2 regions of the Yersinia entomophaga genome follow, and region 2 is predicted to be linked to the other one. Evidence: predicted binding sites of a transcription regulator. Region 2 holds the regulator's gene; the other holds the start of a gene.

Region 1 (3,431 bases), 930 kb from region 2:
ATTTTCTTCCGGTAGTCACCAGAGAATTGGTTTATACGGCGATAACCCGTGCTCGGAAGCACTTAACGCTCTATTGCACTGATAAGGTATTGACCAGCGCAATATTGACTCCAACTCAGCGACGCAGTGGTTTGGTGGAACGCTTAATTCGCTAGCGTTTAGCCGGTGATTTGGGTGCCATGTTTAATGGGGGAAATGGTCGCAATATCTCAACGTAAGCGGATGGAAAGCCTGGTAAAGCTTATCAGCGGAAGGGTTAGGTGATGGGCTTTCAGTTAATGTTTTGGTATGTTGATGATCAAAAAAGAGTAACGGCAGGGGGATGTATAAATCGTTATAAATCAGTTTGTTGCTATTTTTTTGTTTGCTTGGTTTTTGACGTTCGTCGTATAAGAAATCTGTCGTTTCGACGCATCAGCATCTACGCATCGACATCTATCTACACATAAGCGCTGCCCATAAATAAAAGTTACAGCTCGAACCCCCACTAATAATTTGTACCATCGATTATTAGCTTTACCGGTAACGAGCTGCGCTTTTTAAATTCTCAGATTCAAATTTATTTATATCAACGGGCTATTTATATCAATGAGCTATAGATCTGCCAGCAAGATCTTTGAACGCCGTTGATAATTGTACAGTTCCTGCTTCTCAACGGGCAAAACGTCCACTTCTGCGGGAGTAAAACCGCGCTCCTGAAACCAGTGAATGCTGCGAGTGGTTAACACAAACAGCTTTTTCAGCCCCATCTGGCGTGCCTGATTGGCTACCCGCTTTAACAGCATTTCACCGCGGGACGAACTGCGATAATCGGGATGAACCGCTACGCAGGCCATTTCGCCAATGTGTTCTTCTGGGAATGGATAGAGAGCCGCGCAGGCGATAGTCAAATTATCACGCTCGATGATAGTAAATTTATCAATTTCCATTTCTAACTGCTCACGGGAGCGGCGCACTAAAATACCTTGTTGTTCCAATGGACGAATAAGCTCCAGTATGCCGCCAATATCGTTAATAGTTGCACGTCTTACCTGCTCTGCGCTTTCCATTACGATTTGGGTACCGATACCATCGCGGGAGAACAGTTCTTGCACTAGTGCTCCATCTTCCTGATAACTCAGTAAATGGCTGCGACGAACGCCACTGCGACAGGCTTTTAATGCCCCACGCAGGAAACGTACCGTGCCGGAGTGGTAGTCGCCTTCTTGCTCCAGTTCTTCAATGCGTTTCTGGGCATCGTTGGGGAACAACTCGGAAATAATATTCCCATCTCTATCCGTTACCCCTTGAGATGAGCAGAAACCGATCATTTTTTCCGCTTTTAGCTTAATCGCAAGCTGCGTTGCCACCTCTTCAGAGGTCAGATTAAAGCTCTCTCCGGTGACAGAAACGGCCACCGGCCCCATCAGAACGATAGCCCCGCTATCCAGTTGACGATGAATCGCTTCTTCATCAATACGGCGAATACGGCCGCTGTGGCAATAATCAACACCATCATCCACGCCGAGCGGCTGCGCGATAATAAAGTTACCGCTGACGACGTTGATATGAGCACCTTGCAGTGGCGTGTTGTTCAGGCTCATGGATAAACGAGCGGTGATATCTAACTGAAGTAATCCTGCTGCCTGCTTAACCAACTCCAGAGTTCGGGAATCAGTTACCCGAGTATGCTTATGATAAATAGGTTCATAGTTATGCTGAGCGAGATTGCTGTCGATTTGTGGGCGGGCACCATAAACCACCACAAGACGAATCCCTAGACTGTGCAATAGCCCTATGTCATTGACAATATTGGCGAAGTTTTCATGTTCGATCGCTTCCCCGCCGAGCATGACGACAAACGTCTTGCCCCGGTGCGCATTAATATAGGGAACTGAGTGGCGAAACCCTTGGACCAGTTCAGTACTACGTTCCTTCACGGCAGACCCTCTTTGAATTTTTATTCGGTATTTTTGTATTTTTATTCTTTTGTGGCCGTGAAGGCAAGCAAGAAATTGCTATTAAATGCATGTGTATGGCTATGAGAGAGTAATAAATTGAATAACATAAAAATGTTTTCTGATGACAGAGGAGGAGTGATTCGCTAAAGTTTTGCCATCATTATCTTTTTTGGTTGTTTTTTCATCGTTTATTGGTAGTTACTTTGGAGTTCCATGGCAAATTCAGATCATAATCCCGCGCGTCGCCGTTTACTGCAAGGCGTAGCTGCAACCTGGTTACTCAGTGTTAGTCAGGTTGGATTTGCCTCCGCATCTCAGGTAGTTGCCGTTAGGGTATGGCCTTCCTCAACCTATACCCGTGTGACGTTGGAATCGAATACGCCACTTAAATATCGCCAATTTGCTTTAACGAATCCCGACAGAATTGTGGTGGATATCGAAGGCGTTCATCTCAATAGCGTACTGAAAGAGATTGGTGAGCAAATCCAATCTGGCGATCCTTACTTAAAGCAGGCTCGCGTTGGACAGTTTGATAAAAATACCGTGCGTCTAGTATTGGAACTCAAGCAAAGTATTAGCCCGCAGCTGTTTACCCTGAAGCCTGTTTCCAAATTCCGTAACCGTCTGGTTGTCGATCTTTATCCCGCTAAGGGAGGCGTTTCCGAGGAAGACGATCCTTTGTTGGCGCTACTTGAGGATTACAACAAAGGTAACGTGGAGCGAACCTTGCCGGCCGAATCGGCTCGGGCGGGTAAGGCAGGACGTGATCGCCCGATTGTTATTATGCTGGATCCTGGGCACGGTGGCGAAGACCCTGGCGCAATAGGGAAAAACAAAACTCGCGAAAAAGACATTGTGCTGCAAATTGCCCGCCGCCTTCGCGCGCTGATTCAGCGTGAGCCAAATATGCGGGTATTTATGACGCGAAATGAAGATGTGTTTATCCCGCTGAAAGTCAGGGTGGCAAAAGCCCGTAAGCAGCGCGCCGATCTGTTTATTTCGATTCATGCAGATGCGTTTACCAATAGAGCCGCTCGAGGTTCGTCGGTATTTGCGTTATCCACCAAAGGTGCAACCAGTACGGCGGCGAAATTCCTGGCGCAAACCCAGAACGAGGCTGACCTGATCGGCGGCGTCAGTAAAAGCGGCGACCGCTATCTGGATCACACCATGATTGACCTGCTACAGACCGCGACGATTAACGACAGCCTAAAATTTGGTAAAGAAGTGTTACATCGATTGGGTAAAATTAATAAACTGCATAAAAATCGAGTTGATCAAGCTGGATTTGCCGTATTAAAAGCGCCGGATATCCCTTCGATTCTGGTAGAAACCGCCTTTATCAGTAACGTAGAAGAAGAACGTAAATTACGTACCAGTCATTTCCAACAACAAATTGCTGAATCTGTATTTGCCGGAATCAAAGCTTACTTTGCTAACGGTGGGGCAGTTGCTCGGGTGTAATGGCGCTGGGAATGGTATTAAGGCGCT
Region 2 (3,431 bases):
CAACGGCCATTCTGGCTACTTTAGCTGCGCTGCGTGGCAAGGTTGGCGGGACAGCGCGGATTTTGGCGGTGCTGGAACCTCGCTCAAACACCATGAAAATGGGGCTGTGCAAAAATGAGCTGGCGCCGTCACTCGGCCGGGCTGATGAAGTCTTTCTGTTCCAGCCACAGCATATTCCGTGGCAGGTGGTGGAAGTGGCCGAAGCCTGTATTCAACCGGCTTCATGGAGTGCTGATATTGATACGCTGGTAGAAATGATCGCGAAAACCGCTCAGCCGGGCGATCACATTCTGGTCATGAGCAACGGTGGTTTCGGCGGAATCCATAGCAAACTGCTGGAAGCGCTGGAGAAAAAGGCGCATCAGCAGCTATTGAACTGATTTAGATAAAAAAAGCCCCCGAAAGGGGGCCAAAGGGTTCGCTGGATAGGACAGCGAGGGATTATCTAGCATTGCTCTTTCTTACTTTTTTCTTGCTCTTGCTCAATAGACTTATGTTCATCTGTTTATAGTTAAAAGATTATTGAGCAAGCTTGTCTGTTTGGGATTTGCCGCTTAAAACACCGTGCATTCGCCCTTATTTGTAAATCTTGGCTGTTGCATGCCAGCCATTTTCCTGACGCATTTCAATGATTTTATACGCTGTAGCGCCTTTGCTATCGGCTTTGTCGGCCAGTGCCTGAGTAATATCAGAAGGCGCGCCGGTGATGCCACTCACGCTGATGGTTCCCATATCGGTCAGGCTGTTAGTTTGAGCATTATTAACAGACTCGGCGGCTGAAGCGCCAAACGCGATAACGGAAAATAAGCCTAGTGCAGCGATGGTATTTTTGATTTTCATGATCTCTTCCTAAAAATAGCCAACAACCAGAAAGCATTATTATCGATTCTGCTACTTAGAGGCTGTTGTTTTGATTGTGTTTCTATTCTGACTGAATCTGGTAAGGCGATGCGCCAGGTCAGAATTTACTGGTAGATTTTTGCTGTAGCGTGGAAGTTGCCGTCTTCGCGAGCTTCGATAACCTGATAAGCCTTGGCGCCTTGTGCATCTGCTTTGTCAGACAGTGCCTGACGAATATCTGAAGGCGTCCCATTCACACCGCTAACAGTAATGGTGCCAACCGATTGTAAGTTAGCCGCTTGGCTTGCGTTGATTGAATCGGCTGCAAATACGCCAAATGACAGTGCAGAAAGAACGCTTAATGCTGCTACGGTAGTTTTAATGTTCATGTTATGGCCTCTTAATATTCTTTTATTAGTTTGCGTAAATGTGATTTACGTCACGAAATGAGTATACATCTAGTCACCCGAAACATTAATAGCGGGCTAATAATATTTAGCGTGACTTTAATGTGAGTTATTAGTTTTTAATAACCAAACGGAATAAAAATCGATCAAAAAATGAGTGATTGAGGCAAAAAAGTAGATATTTCAAATGAGTGGGTGTTTTTGACCAAAAGTGCGAAAATTTTAGCGTGTATTCGCTGTTTAATGAAAAAGGGTCATTTTCCGTGCCGGTTAGATGAGAAAATCCAGTGATATTCACTACATGCAGTATGCCTCTTGGGAAATAGCTCAGAGGCTAGTTATATCTATAGGATGATAACGAGCAAAAAAGCGAAGCTGCATGGCTTGGAAAGGATGGCTGATGCAAGGTAAAGGAAGATGACTAAGGGAATAGGCTGTCGCAGATCGAAGATGGCAAAGGGATTGAAATGCAGAGTATGTACTGTAAAAGGCCAATAGAACCTTGATTCTACTGGCCGCGATCTGATTGGCTGGGATTACAGCTCTTGGTCGAATAAACCTAAAATGGCGTCATGCAGCTGTTTAACACTAAAGCCTTTAGCTGGCGTGGTGAAAATTGTGTCATCTCCGGCAATGCTACCCAGGATGCCTTCGGCTTTCCCTAATGAATCTAGCAGGCGGGCGATAAGCTGAGCAGCACCAGGGCTGGTGTGAATCACCACGACAGAATCATTATAATCTACGTCGAGAACCAGATTTTTCAGCGGGCTGCTGGTCGTTGGAACTCCCAATTCTGCTGGCAGACAGTAAACCATCTCCATTTTCGCATTACGGGTTCTAACGGCACCAAACTTGGTCAGCATGCGTGATACTTTGGATTGGTTAATGTTTTCAAACCCTTCCTCCTGCAATGCCAAAACAATCTCGCCCTGAGAACTGAATTTTTCCTCTTTCAATAACGCTTTAAACGCTTTGATAAGGTCTTCTTGTTTTGCGGGATTTCGCATTTTTCACCTGGGGGAATGGAGAGTTAGGAAGCCAATTATGCATTTAAATGAATTTTTATTCAACATTAGCATGCGTAGGAAGTAATAAAAGCTCTTATATCAAAGCAGATGACAATTTAGCGTAAATATATCTCTAACTATTATGCCTAAGCTAAATGCATAGCAATCAAACAGTCGTGATAAAAATGTTATTAAAATGATGTTGTTCTGATGTTATGGAAGGGTGTAATGTAACCGCCGATTAACCTGTTGTGGATGCTTAAATTATTTTTAGAAGAATGTGCGCTATATCATTAATCGATAAGCGAATTACTCTAAAATAAGCCGACTTCACACCCGTTTTTAATGCGTGATCTCTCAATCTGACTGTTAATAGATTGTGTTTAAAATCGCAATAAACTAAGGTGCGTAAATAGATGAATTCACGGCAAATTTAAATTATATATAACAAGGAGTATAGGATGAAAGTTGCAGTTCTCGGTGCCGCTGGTGGTATCGGCCAGGCCCTCGCTCTTCTACTCAAGACTCAGCTTCCTTCAGGTTCAGACCTTTCTCTGTACGACATCGCTCCGGTTACTCCGGGTGTAGCTGTAGATCTGAGCCACATCCCTACGGCAGTCAATATTAAAGGTTTTAGCGGCGAAGACGCTACCCCAGCTCTGCAAGGCGCTGATGTAGTTCTGATTTCTGCCGGTGTAGCCCGTAAACCTGGCATGGATCGTTCGGATCTATTTAATGTTAACGCTGGGATCGTTCGTAATCTGGTTGAGCAAATCGCTCGTACTTGCCCAAAAGCATTGATCGGTATTATCACTAATCCAGTGAACACCACCGTAGCTATCGCGGCTGAAGTACTGAAAAAAGCTGGGGTATACGACAAGAACAAACTGTTTGGTATCACCACTCTGGATACCATTCGTTCAAACACCTTCGTTGCTGAATTGAAAGGCAAGCAGCCTCAGGATATCGAAGTGCCGGTTATTGGTGGTCACTCTGGCGTGACTATTCTGCCATTGCTGTCACAGATTCCTAGCGTGAGCTTCACCGAGCAGGAAGTTGCCGACCTGACCAAACGTATCCAGAATGCGGGTACTGAAGTCGTTGAAGCAAAAGCCGGTGGCGGGTCTGCAACGCTGTCTATGGGCCAGGCTGCTGCGCGTTTCGGTCTGTCTCTGGT

What was found. Region 2 encodes ArgR, which controls arginine synthesis, uptake and breakdown. Its sites were predicted from a motif close to ANTGAATAAAAATACANT; they were not measured.
Positions count from the first base shown of each region.
Region 1: the regulator ArgR is predicted to act here: its motif matches at 1,952-1,969, upstream of argA (amino-acid N-acetyltransferase).

Region 1 is NZ_CP010029.1:1,929,468-1,932,898, reverse strand. It holds gene recD (exodeoxyribonuclease V subunit alpha) at 1-155, shown strand, start outside; gene argA (amino-acid N-acetyltransferase) at 594-1,919, opposite strand; gene amiC (N-acetylmuramoyl-L-alanine amidase AmiC) at 2,154-3,404, shown strand.
Region 2 is NZ_CP010029.1:2,857,206-2,860,636, forward strand. It holds gene mpl (UDP-N-acetylmuramate:L-alanyl-gamma-D-glutamyl-meso-diaminopimelate ligase) at 1-380, shown strand, start outside; gene yhcN (peroxide/acid stress response protein YhcN) at 577-840, opposite strand; gene yhcN (peroxide/acid stress response protein YhcN) at 966-1,229, opposite strand; gene argR (transcriptional regulator ArgR) at 1,784-2,254, opposite strand; gene mdh (malate dehydrogenase) at 2,716-3,431, shown strand, end outside.